One region of the Lysinibacillus sp. NPDC093190 genome, then DNA from elsewhere that is predicted to be linked to it. Evidence: riboswitches for the same ligand, from Rfam matches in the RefSeq annotation. Region 1 holds a riboswitch; the other holds the start of a gene.
The links. A riboswitch is a leader RNA that binds a small molecule or an ion and turns the genes downstream of it on or off. The one in region 1 is predicted to bind FMN.
Positions count from the first base shown of each region.

Region 1 (8,995 bases):
TAGCAGCGAAGGAGTTACTTCATCGAAAGAGCAACTAAATTTGCCGGAGTAATTCCTTTATTTCACCTGTAAAATTTCCTATTTAGCCGGTAAACCCCTTTACTTCGCTGCTAAAACTCCCTCTTTCGCCGGTCGTGAACTTCAATCAATAAAGATAAAAAGAGGCTGGGACATAACTAAATGGCTCCTTCGAAAAGTCGAATAATTTCTAAATTAACAAAACACGATAAATAGAAAAACCGAACTATTCCGAAACACTTCATAAGCGTTTCATTGAATAGTTCGGTTTTTTTGTTGGCTGAAACACTTTTGTCCCAGCCTCTTAGAAATTTACTTTATTGGAATGGTTACTATTGCCGTTGTCTCTAAATGTTTGGATGAATCGATAGAAATTTGACCTTCGTACTTATTGACAATTTCATTTACAATAAACAGGCCCTGCCCTCTTATTTTACCACTTTCTGGTTTCTTAGTGGAAAATCCTTGCTTGAATATTTGCTCTGCTTCCACAATATTTGGTCCGGTATTTGTAACCTTAAATTCATATTGCTTGTCATCAGCTTTACAGCAAATTGTTATTTTACGCTGCTCTTCCGATAATTCATTTGCCGCATCAATCGCATTATCTATTAAATTCGACAAGATTTTGATTAAATCCGTTGTTTTAATTTTATTAAATGCATCCTGTGATACTGAAAAATCCATATCAATATTATGATTTTGTGCAGTTAGTTTTTTCGTTTGTAATAAAATCGACAAGCCAGGGTGATCAATATTTAATTTGAGAGACTTAATTGCCTGAACCTCTTTGGATAGTGAATATAAATATTGTTTGGCCTGATCAGGTTTGTCTAATTGCAGAAATCCATGCAATACTTGTATATGATTTGTGAAATCATGTCTTAAAGAGGACACGGAACTGATTAAAGTTTTAATTTCTGCTTGATATGTATCTTCTGTCGCTCCAACTTCCTCTGCCACTTCTTTTTGATACCATCTCTGTAAGAAGAAAACAGAGCCGATAACGATTAAAATGAGTACACCATTAAAAATAAAGATAAAAAGATTGTCTTGGATCACTTTTCCCTTGATGTCATTTAATGTGTCTGCACTAATATCAATGCCTAAGTATGCAATAATCTCCCCTGTTTCATCCTTAATCGGTGCACCAACAGTTAAGTAGGAGCCATGTACAGAATCTTGTATTACATCTGTTGCAAATGTTTCTCCATTATAAGCTTTTTGCACTTGTGTCTCGGGTACTGTACAGTCCATTCCGATATCAAAGCCTTCAACTTCACTTGGTAACCCCATAATCATTGCTTTGGATACCTTTGGATTAACAATATCTAATGTATAAACAAATAAAGCACTTAATTTTACTCTTGCATCATTTAAGTAGCTTCTCAATTGCCAATAATAATCGTTTTTCTCGGGGTTATCTAAAAATTGTTTGTACGCCTCTACATCAATTGAAGATGCAATAGAATTAGCCGCTTCCAGACTTTGGTTCGCGATTGACTCTTCTACGGTCTTTTTCATTTTTATATAGGATGTAAAGATGTTTAAACTTGTAAACAATATTAATAAGATAATTGATAGTAATAAAATTAGTTTTATTTTTCTTGTTTTCATACTAACTGGTACTTCCTCATCTATAGACATGAATAATGCCTTAATTTAGTTGGGCTTGGCTTTCGCATCAAATACAAAAATCGTTAGCCGAAGTTAACATCATGTCATACTCTCCACTAGGGAAACGATTCTATCCAATATTTCTATTATACTATAGTAATCTTCTTTTTTATGGTTACGTCCTGAACCGGCTTGGGTAAATGCATACCATTCAGGTTTCTTCGCCTCTCTAAATCAAAATATTCGTTCTTATCTTATCATCCTAAGCGAGTTTTGACTATTACCACCCCACATTTATCGCCACTTACTTTTTGGGCTATCTCCTTCCCATTACTGACGTTGAAGAAGTCTGTCAGGAACTAATAAAATTCTAAAACAATTTTTATTTTTCGAGCGAAACATCGTTCTAGTCGCAACCATTAGTTTAATAATCCTTCCCTAGAAAGTAAACTAAAAAGGAGAAGCATTTTATCATGCCCCCTCCTTATTATATATTGCTTATTCCATTCCATCATTGTTGTTTAGATCAATCCAACCGTTTAACCTTTTAGGAAGCGTTAGAGCTTCGCCCAAATAATCTTTAAAGGAAATTGTTATCGGTTCTGCGTCCTCTCCTAATGTAATTGGTTTTCTATATTTATCGTAAAGCTTCAAGTAAATATAAGGTCAAGTGAAAAAAGGAAAAAAAAACAGGCCTATAAAAGCCTGATCTCTACATGCTAAGTGTTTATTTTTTCCTACTCGATGTCTTTGTATCATCCTGTACATTTAAAAATTTCGGTCGCTTACGATAACCTGAAGGAGATAAGCGAACTAAAGATCTTTTAATATCCTGCCAGTCTAAATCTGCTCCCATATTTAAGTAAGGAACACCTAATACTCGTAAATTTGCAGTATAAAGAAGTATGAAAAACACCGAAACGAAAAATCCAAATAACCCTAAAAAGGCAGATGCTAAAACAATGATTAACCTGAGAATACTCATTGCTGATACAATAGATTGGTTGACGAGAGTAAAGGCTGCAATACTTGAGGTAGCTATCACTACAATCATGGAAGGGCTTGTAACACCCGATTTAATGGCTGCATCTCCAATAATTAATCCCCCGACAACACTTATTGAACCACTAATAACATTGGGTAGATGTATATTTGCTTCTCGAAATAATTCAAACATAAAAAGCATCATTAATATTTCAAGAATAGTTGGAAATGGAAGCCCCATTCTTGATTCAACGACTGTTGCCAATAGGATGAATGGCAATTGCTCTTGATGGTGGGTTGTTAGTGCTAGCCAAAAACCTGGTAAAAGTATACTGATTAAGATAGCCATAATTCGTAGTAAACGCTCCATTGAGCTTACAATAATCGGATACTCATTATCTTCACCAGTTTTAAAAAGTAACATTGAATTAGCAGGGATAATGATAGCATATGATACACCATCAACTATGATGATAATGCGCCCTCTACTTAAAGCTTGTACAGCAAAATCAGGGCGTCCAGTATAATCATGTTTAGGTAGAATTTTGGCACTCTGCTCAATTCTTTCCATCAATAAATCCCCACTAAATACAATATCCGTATCAATTCGTTGCAGCTGTAATTTTATTTTCTCAAGCATCTTTTGATTTACGACATCTTCAAAATAAAGTACAGCCACAGTTGTTCTGGATCGTTTACCAAGTTCATACGTCTCAACACTTAATGAATTAGTAGGTAATCGTTTTCGTAATAAAGCAATATTAATAAAAACATCCTCAATAAAATCATCTCTCGGACCTTTGACAACTAATTCAAGAGTTGTTTCTTTAGGCTCCCGATTCGGTTTTTTAGCGATATAACTTGAATACAGCAAATTCATATCTTCAAAATAGAGTAAAACATGTCCTTTATAAACTCTTGTAATGGCATCATCTTTACTTGATATTTTCTGAAGATGAGGAACGCGTAAATTGTTTTGTATATGTTCTTCTATCATTTCCTCCGATGTTGCAGTAAATAATGATTGAACTCGTTGTACAATAACGGTCTGCAGTAACCGCTCATTAATCATCGCTTCACATTTTATCAAATGTACTTTATGTTGCTGAAAGAAATACTCTTGGAATATCACATCAGCAGAGCGTTGAAATAGTGACTTCAAAGATTTCAAATTTAACTCTTGTTCCATTGATGAAATATTCCTCATCTCCTACTGAACCAGCTCCAAATTAGTACATTTATGAGTAATAACATAAATACACTTACGGATATTTTCCCCATTCTTTAAAAAAATATTCAAGGATACTTGATGTTAAAAATGCTTTCTCAGAATAATTCCCTATGAAATTTCCATACTATTATTAGGAAAGATTTATCCAATCATCTTCTTTAAATTTGCCATTTCAATAGCAGACATTGCCGCGTCATAGCCTTTATTCCCGGATTTTGTCCCTGCGCGTTCAATCGCTTGTTCAATATTTTCAGTAGTAACAATGCCAAAAATAACAGGTACATTTGTTGTTAATGACACATTTGCAATTCCTTTTGCTGATTCATTACATACATAATCATAATGTGTTGTTGAGCCACGGATTACTGTACCTAATCCAATAATTGCATCATATTTCTTTGTTTCAGCTAACTGTTTTGCGATGAATGGAACTTCAAATGCACCAGGAACCCATGCTACATCGATAGAATTCTCATCCACACCATGACGCTTTAAACCATCTAATGCACCGTCCAATAATTTGCTTGTAATAAATTCGTTAAAACGACCTACTACTACTGCTATTTTTAAATCCGTACCAATTAATTGTGCTTCAAATTTTTTACCCATTGTCCTTTTCTCCTTTTTTATAATGTCATTGTGTTTTCTTCTATTATTTGTTGACGACGATATGTTGCCAATGCTTCAATTGAAATCATTTTTAAATGATGTTGCGCTGCATATTTAACGAGGTCATTAAAGCGTAGCATTTTGCCGTTGTCGCCCATAATTTCACAAATAACTCCCGCAGGAATACTATTACACAGCTTGGCCAAATCGATTGTTGCTTCTGTATGTCCTCTACGCTCTAATACACCATTGTCCATTGCAATTAACGGGAATACATGGCCCGGTCTACGAAAATCCGCAGCTTTTGCTTGTGGCTCTAGCATCTTTTGTATAGTCATTGCCCGTTCAAAGGCGCTAATTCCAGTTGTTGTGTCTACATGATCTATACTAACGGTAAATGCCGTTTGATGATTATCTGTATTAATACTAACCATAGGCGTTAATGCTAATTTTTGTGCAATCTGCTGTGAAATCGGTGTACAAATAAGACCTCTTCCATAGGTCGCCATAAAGTTAATCGTTTCAGGTGTCATAAATTCCGCAAGTGCGAGTAAGTCCCCTTCGTTTTCTCGGTCCTCGTCATCTACTACAATAATCATCTTACCTTGTTTTAAATCCTCTATTGCTTCTTCAATTGAATGTAGCAATATCTCCACCTCCAGTTCTTAGAGTATTGGTTAAAACCCGTTTTGTGCTAAGAAGTCTCTTGTAATGGTCGGTGGTTCCTGTCCATACTTAAGTTGATGCAAAATGTATTTTCCAACTAAATCGGTTTCTACATTGACGAGATCACCAAGCTTCTTCTTACCTAAAATGGTTTCCTTGTAAGTGTGAGGTATCAGGGATACTGTGACACCATTTTTCTCGACATGAAAGAGTGTTAGACTCGTTCCATCAATTGTGATGGAGCCCTTTGGAATACAGTAGCTCGTTAACTCCGTTGATAGTTCAATATCAATATAGACTGCATTTGCTAATGGCCGCTTGCGCACTATTTTCCCTACCCCGTCTACATGTCCGGATACAAAATGACCACCGAAACGTCCATTAGCTGACATAGCGTGCTCTAAATTTACCGGATCTCCAACTGCCAGCTGCTGTAAATTTGTTGCGCTCACTGTTTCAGGCATTACATCCATCGTTAGCTCTTGTTCATTAAAATGTATCACTGTTAAACAAACACCATTGACCGCTATACTGTCCCCGAGCTTTACATCCTCTACCATTTTCTTTGAAATAACGGTAATTTTCATACTTTTTCTATCGCTTTGCATGGTTTTTACGGTACCAATATCCTCAACAATTCCTGTAAACATTTTTTCACCTACTTTCATTCATTTAATAATTTCCGTTCAAACAAAAAACCCCTTAGATTAAAGGGGTTTGGGAGTTTATATACATAAGACGTCAACAAATAAACCTCATGGATACAAAATTTTTCCATAGGCTGTCATCTCATCGTTCTTCTCCCATCCAGACTGTCACTGTCGGTTTTGGATTTGCACCAAATCAGCTTGCGCTCACGGACTTTGAATTACTTCATCACCGCCGATTGGGAATTTCACCCGACCCCGAAGAACTACTGCTATTTAATTTTTTAGCTAAATAAAACAAAAACTACTTCCCAACTAAACGACGGGAAGTAGTTAACATAAAAGCATAATCAAATAAACCTTATAAACTCAAGCGAATTTAAAAAGTTCACACTTTTACCCTTCTCCCATCCAGACTATAACTGTCGGTTTTGGATTTGCACCAAATCAGCTTGCGCTCACGGACTTTGAATTACTTCATCACCGCCGATTGGGAATTTCACCCGACCCTGAAGGATATTTTTATTTAGCTATTACTTACGATAACACTATTTTATTTTATTATCCAGATAATTGTTTATAAAAATTTTTTCTCTAATTCATTTCACATTCGCGACATAAAAACAGCCACCACCTTTGGTCATTAAAAAGACCAAAGGCGTGCTGTTCCAAGGACAATAAATTTATACAGTCAAACTACCGTCAACAGAGACAACAGCACCAGCCATGAAGCTAGCTTTATCCGAAGCTAAGAATAGGACCGCTTCTGCTACTTCTTCTGGTTCACCATGACGTCCCATACGTACACGTGACATTTCTTCGGGTACGTATCCTGTTTTTTCAAGTGTTTCAGCAACACTATGGAATAATGGTGTAACGATACCACCTGGACACACAGCATTAATACGAATACCTTTATTTGCATACTCGATCGCTACCCCTTTCGTTAAACCGATTACTGCATGTTTACTTGCGGAGTATACAGCGATACTGTGTTCTGGACGAATACCTGCCGATGAAGCAGTATTTATAATCGACCCTTTACCCTGCTTTTCCATTACTCGGATGACATATTTCATGCCAAGAAAAATACCTTTTACATTGATATCCATAAGACGATCGTATTCTTCCAATTCTACCGTTGTAAATGGTGCGAATTTTTGAATAATGCCAGCGTTATTGAAGAATACATCGATACGGCCATATGTGTTTACCGCTTGCTGTACATAATTCTGAACATCCTCTACTTTGGAAACATCCGCTTTAACGAAAATTCCTTCACCGCCATTTTGTTGAATTAGTTTAAGGGTCTCTTCTCCAGTTTTCTCGTTAAAATCTACTAACACAACTTTATAGCCATTTTCAGCAAATTTAGTACTAGTTGCTCTACCAATTCCACTACCTGATCCAGTAATAACTGCAATTTGATTATTTGTCATACTCTCTTCCTCTTTTCGCTTTTATATTTTATTAACTAACACAAATATTTTCTTAATAGGTGGTCCTCTTTGCCTTTCCATGTTATGTCCCTTAGTTTAATTTCATTTTCATGTAATCGTCATAATTACCGCTAAAGATACTCGTACCAGTTGTGGAAAGCTCCACCATTTTGTGTGCTAGCTTATTAAGAAAATATCGATCATGCGAAATAAAGAAAAGTGTTCCCTCAAAATTCAAAAGAGCCTGTTCCAATACTTCTTTACTAAATAAATCAAGGTGATTAGTTGGCTCATCCATAATAAGCACATTAGCTTTTAGCAATACGAGTTTCGTTAAAGCTACTCGTGCCCTCTCACCTCCACTGAGGGTAGATATCTTTTTAAAAACATCTTCACCAGTAAATAAGAAATTCCCCAAAACAGTACGAACTCTCGCTTCTTCAATGTGCGGGTAATACTCCAGACCTCATGTAAAATGGTGTTATTTGGATGTAAATTCGATTGCTCTTGATCGTAGTAACCTACCGTAACACCATTCCCCCAAGTGATAACACCACTATCTGGACTAATCTCCTTTAACAGCGTCTTTATTAGTGTTGATTTTCCAACACCATTCGGACCAATTAATGCAACCTTATCACCACGATGTAGCTGAAAATTAATATTTTTTAATAGCGGTTGTTGCTCGCATTCTACCGTAAAGGAAACCGATAAATCTCGTACCTTTAACACTTCCTTATGAGAGTTTTTTTCCATTAAAAATGCCATCTGTGTATGTTTTAAATCCTTTAGAGGCTTTTCAATTCGTTTTATTCTCTCAAGCTGTTTTCTTTTGTTTTTTGCACTTTTAGAAGAAGTAGCCATAGTAATATTGCGTTGTATATAGTCTTCCATTTTCGAAATTTTTTGCTGTTGCAAGACATATTTTTTTTCAAGCAAGTTACGATTTTTTTCTTTTCCTTCTACATACTTAGAGTAATTGCCAACATATTTCCTGACTTCTGTTCGCTCAATCTCATAAATACCGTTGACAAGTGCATCTAAAAAATATCGATCATGCGAAATGACAAGAATGGAACCTTGGTATGAGCGTAAATACGCTTCAAGCCAATTTAATGTTGTAAAATCCAAATGATTCGTCGGTTCATCTAGCATTAGTAAATCTGGCTGTTCCAGTAAAATTTTCGCTAGTGCAAGTCGAGTTTTTTGTCCACCGCTTAGCTGATGAATAGGGGTATTTTTTGACGTACTTTCAAAGCCCATGCCATTAAGAATACTGTTTATTTTAGCTTCCATTTCATAGCCACCATGCTGCATAAACCATTCTGATTTTATTGCATATCGATCCATAATTTTTTCAAATTTTTTAGGATTGTCTATGAACATCGGCTCGCTCATCTTCTTTTCAAGCTCTCGAAGTTCTTTTTCAACCTCAAGTAGGTCAGGTAACGCTTCTAACATTTCAGCCCAAATTGTATTGTCTAGCTTCAACCCACTGTCTTGACGTAAATAACCAATTTTAATGCCTTTCCCGATGTACAGTTCTCCATTATCATAAGGAAGGTCTCCTGCAATTATCTTTAATAATGTTGATTTACCAGCCCCATTAACACCTATGAGGCCAATTTTATCTCCTCGCTCAATTTTCATCGTTATATTTGACAGAACTGGATCTCCCAAATAGCTTTTACTAATTCCATTTAATTGAAGTATCATTTGTTTAATCTCCTTATAGATTTTGACCATCTCTTTTGCAAAGCTAAAGACGCTTAACAGATGAATGG
Region 1 is NZ_JBNNVG010000014.1:19,401-28,395, reverse strand. It holds gene ACQKOF_RS12530 (ATP-binding protein) at 331-1,635, opposite strand; gene ACQKOF_RS12525 (spore germination protein) at 2,363-3,808, opposite strand; gene ribH (6,7-dimethyl-8-ribityllumazine synthase) at 3,992-4,459, opposite strand; partial or broken gene ribB (3,4-dihydroxy-2-butanone-4-phosphate synthase) at 4,513-5,106, opposite strand; gene ribE (riboflavin synthase) at 5,137-5,775, opposite strand; FMN riboswitch at 5,917-6,042, opposite strand; FMN riboswitch at 6,168-6,293, opposite strand; gene ACQKOF_RS12505 (SDR family NAD(P)-dependent oxidoreductase) at 6,456-7,211, opposite strand; gene ACQKOF_RS12500 (ATP-binding cassette domain-containing protein) at 7,303-7,629, opposite strand; gene ACQKOF_RS12495 (ABC-F family ATP-binding cassette domain-containing protein) at 7,551-8,927, opposite strand.

Region 2 (8,995 bases), on a different contig from region 1:
CTATCTTCACGTTTTATTTACCTTTTGATTAATACTATTAAAGAGTGGTATTAATTGGATGTAACTTCTGTGGACATTAAGACGACAAATATAAATAGAACGGGGGTGGAGTGCTTTGAATGACTCCGTGTTCCATCGATTATACGATGCATATCATCAAGACGTGTTCCAGTTTCTTATTTATTTAGTAAAAAACCGTACACTTGCTGAGGATTTAGCGCATGAGGTTTATGTTCGCGTATTGCGCTCATATGACCAGTTCGCAGGAAATAGCAGTGAAAAGACATGGCTTTTTGCTATTGCTAAAAATGTCGCTATTGATCATTTTAGAAAGCAGGCTGTACGCCAAAAACATTCACTTGATTTTTTTGACTGGGAAACGGAACAGCTACATTCAACCACACCATCACCGGAAGACGTATTGCAGGCCAGTGATGAATTTATGCAGGTGCAAGCAGCACTTGAACACTGTACAGGTGACCAAAAAATGGTCATTATTATGCGTTACTTTCAAGATTTATCGATTGCAGAAACAGCGCAAATACTAGATTGGACAGAAGCGAAGGTAAAAACCACTCAGCATCGTGCCATTAAATTTTTAAGGCAACAGCTACAACAGGTTAGAGAACAGGAGGCGAAACGGCAATGACACATAATCAATTTGATGATGACCAACTTGAACATGTATTGAATAATGCCCCTAAGCTTTCTGACCGCCGTTCGAAAGAAGAAATATTAAAACGATTATTGGCAGATGCTCGCTTGCAGGATAATGTCCATCTTCAAGAAGTTATACAACAACCAATAGATGATGAAATAACATCGCAAGAGCAACAACACAGTATGCATACGCAACAAGAAAGTACCGAGACAGCAACAACAAAGAAGAAAGCTCGTAAATGGCCAATCTTTATGAGTGTTGCAGCAGTTTTCGCTTTAACAGTACTTACAGGCTCCATGTTCATGAATCATAATGATGCAAAAATAGACCAGGCTAATGCTCCTGAACCTTCTCAATATTCAACATTGCAGGATAATCGCGCAGCAAAAAGCTCTGTCAACCATGATAAAATTATGGAGTCCAACATAGTAGCAGACCATGCACAGATCATGTCACTACGATCATCTGTTTATGAGGAAGATTTAACAGATGCAGTAGTGTTCCGTATTGGTTTGGCAAATCGTGATAAGAAAAGTGTACCGATGACGTATATCATACCAAATGAACGAGTTGCTACTGATTTTGGGAAGAAAAAGCCCACAACCCTACAAATGTATGAAAAGTATGCGCCACAAATTGATGAGAAAGCAAATGGTTTTACTAACTATCATCCATATAAAGGGGAAATAAAGGAGAAGGGTGATAAATTGGTCCATGTATTGCCGAAGAAAGATGACTTTGATGTCGCTTCAGCAGATACAGACGAATATTTAGGGACAATACAGGATACATTCTCAGATTCCGAGTATAAAGATATTGAGTTTGAAAATCCTGATGGTACAGTCCACGAGCTTGCCAAGGAAGAAGATTCAAGTAAACCCATGGCATTAACAAGCTCAAATCATTTTAATTATTATTTATATAAAGATGAAAATGGGGCTGAATATTTATCACCTGATTCTCGTAAAACTTTTTCCACAGTTACAGAAGCTCTTACTGTTATGCGAAATAATAATGATGATGCATACTTTCCTGTCGTACCGGAAAATATAACATACACTGTGAAAGAGGTAGCAGAAGGCGTTATTGTTACATTTGATGAACCGCTTGATTTAACGACAATAGACGCGGTCCGTGCAACTCAATTAATTGAAGCTATGATGCTCACTGCTGCAAGCTTTGATAAACAAGTACGTCTAGACAATGTTGTACAGGAGAGCTGGGAAGGATTTGATTTGAAAAATTTCTTGCCAAAGCCTGTAGGAGCCAATAAACGATATATGCCATAAAAAGCATAACAACAAATAGACGAACGGAACTTAAATATTTTTTTTGGAGCATTCTCGCCTTTGTATGTGCGTGAATGCTCTTGGCATTTTATAATACCAATAGCAAAGAAGTTAAGGGAACGATAAATTGCCTGATTGGTGAACGCTAATAAGCAATTGGGATGCGTAAAACCTCTACTGATTACAGTTTCACTTTATAAGGATATTAACCGAGTATCTGTAAAACATACAAGTTTAATCGGGATTTTTTAAGCAAAGCTATTTACTTTTTTCTAATAATTCATTATAGTAAGGCTATGAAACAAAAAAATAATGATTCATCTTCGGGGCAGGGTGAAAATCCCGACCGGCGGTAATAGAGTTGTAAATCGCTAATATTTCCTTCAAGTCATATTAGCTCGAATGATTTACTAAATGCTCTTCAGCCCGCGACCTGTGCAAATAATTTTTTGCATGGCTGACTTGGTGCAATTCCAAGGCCGACAGTTAAAGTCTGGATGGGAGAAGATGGAGGTACGATCGTCATTCATTGTTATGAATTTAGCTATGAACGAGCGTTTATTCGATGTGTCTTCACACAGCGTATGCTCTAAAATAGTTAATTAATGGCGTTCTTTAATCATGCCTATTCTCCCTTATGCTCTTTTGCATAAGGGTTTTTTCATGATAATTATTGATTAGGTCGTAACCTTTCTTCTTGCGAGATTGAATCAGCAAAGAGGAGAGAGTTTTCTATGAAGAAAAATGTTAAACTTCAATCGTATATTACGATTGGCATGCTGAGCAGTATTTCGTTTTTATTAATGCTTTTTAATTTCCCAATTCCACCATTTCCAGCATTTTTGGAAGTAGACTTCAGTGATATGCCAGCATTACTAGCAGCGATCACAATGGGACCTGTAGCTGGTATTTTAGTAGAATTCTTTAAGAATGTGTTGGACTGGGTTTTCTCAGGCACGCCAACAGGAGTACCGGTAGGACATATCGCGAACTTTGCAACAGGTATTTTATTTATTCTACCAGTTAGCTTTGTTTTTAATCGCGTCAAAACAGTTCAAGGTCTTATCGGAGGTTTAGCTGCTGGAACAATCATAATGGCAGTTGGAATGAGCATTCTTAACTATGCAGTATTTTTACCTATGTACACTTACTTTTTAGGTATGGAGCCTGTTGTAGGGGATTCACTATATAAAATGATCGTAGCTGGTATATTGCCATTTAACATTGTGAAAGGTATTTTAATTACTATCATTATGGTATTGCTATTCACAACAATGCGTAAATGGATTGATCATCAGCGTTCCATGTATTTAACAAAATAATTGGAATGAAACCTCGAGCTGTTAAACGCTCGAGGTTTTTTATGTGAGTTGGATAATATTGCGCAAAAGTAACGTATAGAATTAATCTAGTCGGGTTTAGTATTTTAATGTAGAATAAGGAAGAGCTTAGAATGTTAGAGGAGTTTGAAGAGATGAGTGAAAAAAAGAGTCAGTGGTCTAGTAAACTAGGCTTTATTTTAGCATCGGCAGGAGCTGCGATCGGACTAGGAGCAATTTGGAAGCTTCCCTATGTTACTGGACAAAGTGGTGGGGGAGCGTTTTTCCTTATTTTTGTTCTATTTACATTGTTGATTGGTTTACCGATGTTATTATCCGAATATATTTTAGGTCGTGGTACACAATCTGAGGCTGTGACTGCCTATAAAAAAATTGCACCTACGAAAACAGGCTGGGCTTGGGTTGGGCGTATGGGTGTACTCGGTTGTTTTTTATTGTTAAGTTTTTATAGTGTTGTGGGAGGTTGGATTTTTATCTATAGTGGCCTTGGTGTGACTGGGGCTGTTATTGATCCTGCCAATGATCCTAGTGAACTATTTGGAAAGATTATAGGAACACCATGGATTACATTACTAGGTTTAGGATTGTTTACGCTAGTAAATGTACTAGTCATTTCACTTGGTGTGCAAAATGGTATAGAAAAGGCTAATAAGTGGATGATGCCTTTATTATTTATTATGTTTATTGTACTTGTTGTGCGGGCTTTAACATTAGATGGAGCAATGGAGGGGGTTAAATTCTTCTTGTGGCCGGACTTTTCCAATATAACTGGAAAGGCTATATTAGAAGCGTTGGGGCAGTCCTTCTTTGGATTAGCGGTAGGATTTTCTTGTCTTGTGACGTACAGCTCCTATTTAAAGAAGGATGTGAGCTTACCGAATTCTGCAGGCTCCGTAGTTCTTCTCACTGTGCTTGTATCGTTCTTAGCGGGATTGGCAATTTTCCCTGTTGTATTTGCTTTTAATTTAGAACCAGCGTCTGGACCGGGCTTACTATTTATGGTTCTGCCAACAGCATTTAGCCAAATGCCCTTTGGTGAAATATTCTTAGCAATGTTTTTAATATTATTTTTATTTGCAACGTTAACCTCTTCCTTCAGTTTATATGAAATTATCGTAGCGGCATTTATGGAGAAAAGGCGTATGTCTCGTCCTGCATTGACAATGCTACTAGGTGTAGTAGTCTTTGTTGCGGCGATTCCTGCAGCTCTTTCATCGAGTACATTGGCGGACATATCAATCTTTGGAAAAACAATTTTTGATGCAACTGACTTTTTAGTATCTAATTTAATGCTTCCGTTAGGTAACTTGTTGATTGCTATCTTTATTGCGTATGTGGTTGATAAAGAATTTGTGAAGAAGGAATTATTAATAGGAAGTCAAATGGGGCAGGGGTTCTATTCAACATATCATCTATTGATGTTAATAGTAGTACCTCTTGTCATTATCGTTGTGTTCGTAAATATGCTTTTACAATATTAAAAAAAGTAGGTTGCGTTCCGTTTAATAGGAATGCAACCTTCTTTAATGATGGGGGCAACAATAGGTTAATATTCACTAAGCGATAGCTCACCTAGCCAGCCTTCTTTAATGATTTGTCTCGCTTTCTCTTCGCTTTTCGTAATAGGGAATACTTTATCGACTTGCGAAATAGCAAACAAGTTGCGAATGAAATCATCGACGACAATAATGGCGATTTTCTTTTCTTTTACAGATACTTTCTTGGCGAAATTGACGATCATGCCAAAGCCGGTACTATCAATGTTTGTAACCTTGTGCATATCGATAATGTATCCATGCTTTGTTTCCAAGCTTAACGATTGAAGCTCTTTTTTTATCTCTTCAATCATCCCGTATTCTAAATCGCCAGTAAACGCAATCAAAATATAATCAGCCTTTGTGTCGATATCCATCGCAATTTTTTTCTGATTCATACTATAGTGCCTCCATTTTCTTTTTCATGTTAGGGAATTCTCATTCTTTAGAGAAAATCAAACAAAAGACATTTGTAACTGCCGTTTCACTTACGTTACATAAAACATCTGTAGCTGACGCTTCGCTTTCGCTACCAAAACACTTGTAACTGCCATTTCACTTACGTTACATAAAACATCTGTACCTGTCGCTACGCTTTCGGTACAGAAAATAATTGCTGAAAGAAATTAAAACTTGAATTTATTGACTTCATTTTGTAATTTATCAGCAATTGATGCTAACTCATCTGAACTTTGAGTAATTTCTGCAACGGTTGCATATTGTTCTTCCGATGTTGCGGCAATTTCCTCTGTTGCTGCTGCGGAGTCTTCAATAATACGGGAAATATCTTGAATGGCTTGTTGAACACCTAATGAGTTATTGTTTACATGCGTAAATGCAGCCTTCATTTGCTCAACGCCTTTTTCTGTTTCTTCAACCTTTTCAACAATTTCCTTTAAAGCCGTTCCTCCTTTATTGATAATTGTTACTTGCTCCTCTACAGCTAGCAAATTACTTTCCATTGTGCGAACTGTCACAGAAGTTTCAGCCTGAATATCATTAATGAGATTTGTAATTTGTCCTGATGCTAAGCTTGATTGTTCGGCTAGCTGGCGTACCTCTGATGCAACAACGGCAAACCCTTTTCCTTGCTCGCCTGCCCGTGCTGCTTCGATGGCTGCATTGAGGGCGAGTAGATTTGTTTGCTCTGCAATACCAGTAATAACGGTAATAATGCCACCGATTTCTTCCGAGCGTTTACCGAGTTTTTGGATAGAATCTGTCGCATAAGACACTGTTTGCGTAACGTCGCTTAAATGTTTAATCGCCTCATTAATCGCCTCTTCACCTTTACGTGCAATTTTGGTCGAATCTATAGCGCTATTTAACGTGTTCTCGGCCTTTTGTAAACTGCTCGATACTTCTTCAATTGTTTTTTGCATCATTGACACTATTTGTTCAGCCTGATCAGATTGAGTCGTAGTGCCAACTGCAATTTCATTCATCGTAAGTGCAATTTGGCTAGAAGCCTCACTTGTTTGGTGTGATGATTCTGCTAATGAGTGTGATGAGTTAGCTATTTGGTTAGCGCTACCAGCTACGATTGTCATCGTCTCTGTTAAACGATTTTTCATATCACTAAAGGCATTTGCTAAAACAGCAATCTCATCTTTACCTTTTGGGTTTAATAACTTTACATTTAAATTTAAATCTGCTAACTCTTTAGCATTTGTACTTAAAATATTAATAGGTCTGATGATTTGTCGCTGTAAAAACCAACTAATCCCAGCGATTATTAATATGGCAATTCCTAAGGAAATCGCTACATTTTCCAGTGCAGACTTTGTAGCAATGCTTATATAAGGAGCGGTTGGAACAGCTGTCGCCCATACGCCAATAACATCGCCTTGGCTATTTAAAATGGGGTCATAGGCTCCTTGATGCATACTACCTAAGACATTTGCTGATCCGATAAAACGTTTTTTTTCTCCTAACACAACTTTCGCAACTACATCAGAAACCTTTGTATTTAATGCGCGTTCTCCATTCTCAACTATATTTGTACTAATACGAGTATCGTTTTGGAAGATTGAGACGGCATTTCCGTTTGTTAGCTCTCCCACTTTATCAGCTACCTCAAAATTGTCTACCATTTTGACGTCACCTTTATACAATTGATTGTTTTTAATGGACCATTCTCCAGGGAATTTAGCATCTAAATATTCATAGCCTAATTGAATATCTGATAAGAGCTTTGTATTTGCGCTTTCTAAAAGATTTTTTTTGGCAACATAAAAATTTATTCCTGCTAAAAGTGTAGTGAGTAGCAAAATACACCCGAATATTAACAGGCTCATTTTTTTTCGGATTGACAGCTTCATGAAAACTCCTCCAATTTTCCGTTTACTTTATACATGAATCTTTTTTGAAATACCAACTAAAAATTTCGTTTCAGAAATATTTTCAAACCAAATATGGTCGACCATATTTTTAACAAAAAATAAACCTCTCCCACGATCTGAATAATCCAGTTCGTTTAAATCAAATTGTAGAGCCTTCTCCCAATCCTTATCAGCGATTCCTTTCGCTTCATCAGTAACTGTTATTTTTATTTCTTCATTAGAATGAGATACATGTACTTGAATAGCCCTTTCGGAATATGGATCATTCTTCTTCACAGCTTCCACAGCATTTATAACTAATTCATGTGCGACAAATTGTATTTCTCTTTTAAAAGGTAAATTATATACATTTGTATAATTCTCTATAACTTGATCTACATAAGCTATAGCTTGTGTATCAGGATTTACATTGAGTATGAATTCCATCATCAATCACCGACCTGTAATGTAATTGTTATTGAAACTACTGTTATATCATCGCTGTAGAAATTATCGGATAAATCGTATTTTTGGGAAAATTTTCGCAGGGCATAGCCATTACCATGTGAAGCATAGGAATGGAAAAAGTCCATATCAACAACATGTTGCTCATTTATTGTCAATAATCCATCCGTATAAAGTATTATGCGATGCCATCCGGATAAAGGTATCGTTTTTTTATTAATAGAAATGGTTGGGAATAACCCTAAAATAGGTGTATTTGCTGGGAGGAACACCGTCTCTCCGTATTTTCCAAATAAGAAACCAGATGGATGAGCCGCATTAACATAGTGTGCAGTTCCGTTTTTCGTATCAATGAGTATGTAGATAGCTGTCATTAAAAAACGGTCCATATCTTCATCAGAAAATAGCTCGTAAATTTGGCGGTTAAGTTCTTGAATTACGAAAACTGGATCGATTAATTTCGTAATCATTCCTTTTAACAAAGATCTAATGGACATCGTGACGAGTGATGCGGCAATGCCATGTCCCATTGCGTCGTAAAGAAGAATGGCAGTTAAATGCTCATTAATCTTAAACCAGCAGTACATGTCGCCTCCTAATGTGTTGGATGTAACATAAAGCCCATCGATCTGAATATGCTCAAGATTCAATGGAGGAGATAGTGCATTTTTTTGAAATTTCTTCGCGACAATTAAATCTTTTTGAATAATACTTTCTTGCTGCTTTCGTAGCTTGGTTTCCTTTTGATATTTAAGGGCCACCTGAATCCGAGTTTTAAACTGAGTAAAATCAAATGGTTTTAAAATAAAGTCGAAAATCCCAGCTTCAAAAACCCTATCAATTGTAATACTTTTTTCGTAAGTAGTAGAAAGGAGAATAGGGGCATCAATCCAGTTTTTTAGCCCGTCAATTTGTTGACAAATGTTCTCGCAGTTTTTAAGCGTCATTTTTGCATCGAGAATAATTAATTCCAACTCTTCTTTCAAAGAATCTGATAAATAATTCATTGCTGCGTCAGTTGTTGTAAAGCAATGAATATTTTTGATGTCGATACGATGAAAATATTTTTGCAGACGCAACACATCATTGCTTACGCTGCCAATAACTAATACTGACATGCTTCTTACATTCACCGCCTTATGTATCTTTAACAGAAGATAAAGCCACGGGCGAAATTACGCCAAGGCAAAATTGATATAATAATTTCCGACTATTATATATACGCCATATTTACTTATCTGATGAATAATATAGAAATTCTAATTTGCTATAAATTTACCAATAAATATGACATTATACAAGACTAATGTGATATAAAATATGGAAAAAAAGTTCTTGCTTCAAGCAATAAAGTCAAAAATTTTTTAACTAAAGCGCTTTATTA
Region 2 is NZ_JBNNVG010000030.1:27,487-36,481, forward strand. It holds gene ACQKOF_RS20050 (ATP-binding protein) at 1-32, shown strand, start outside; gene sigX (RNA polymerase sigma factor SigX) at 116-649, shown strand; gene ACQKOF_RS20060 (RNA polymerase subunit sigma) at 646-1,950, shown strand; FMN riboswitch at 2,266-2,463, shown strand; gene ACQKOF_RS20065 (ECF transporter S component) at 2,685-3,272, shown strand; gene ACQKOF_RS20070 (sodium-dependent transporter) at 3,425-4,771, shown strand; gene ACQKOF_RS20075 (STAS domain-containing protein) at 4,837-5,223, opposite strand; gene ACQKOF_RS20080 (methyl-accepting chemotaxis protein) at 5,452-7,146, opposite strand; gene ACQKOF_RS20085 (ATP-binding protein) at 7,174-7,596, opposite strand; gene ACQKOF_RS20090 (SpoIIE family protein phosphatase) at 7,596-8,729, opposite strand.
Region 2: linked by a shared signal. The riboswitch ahead of ACQKOF_RS20065 (ECF transporter S component) and the one ahead of ribE (riboflavin synthase) in region 1 are both predicted to bind FMN.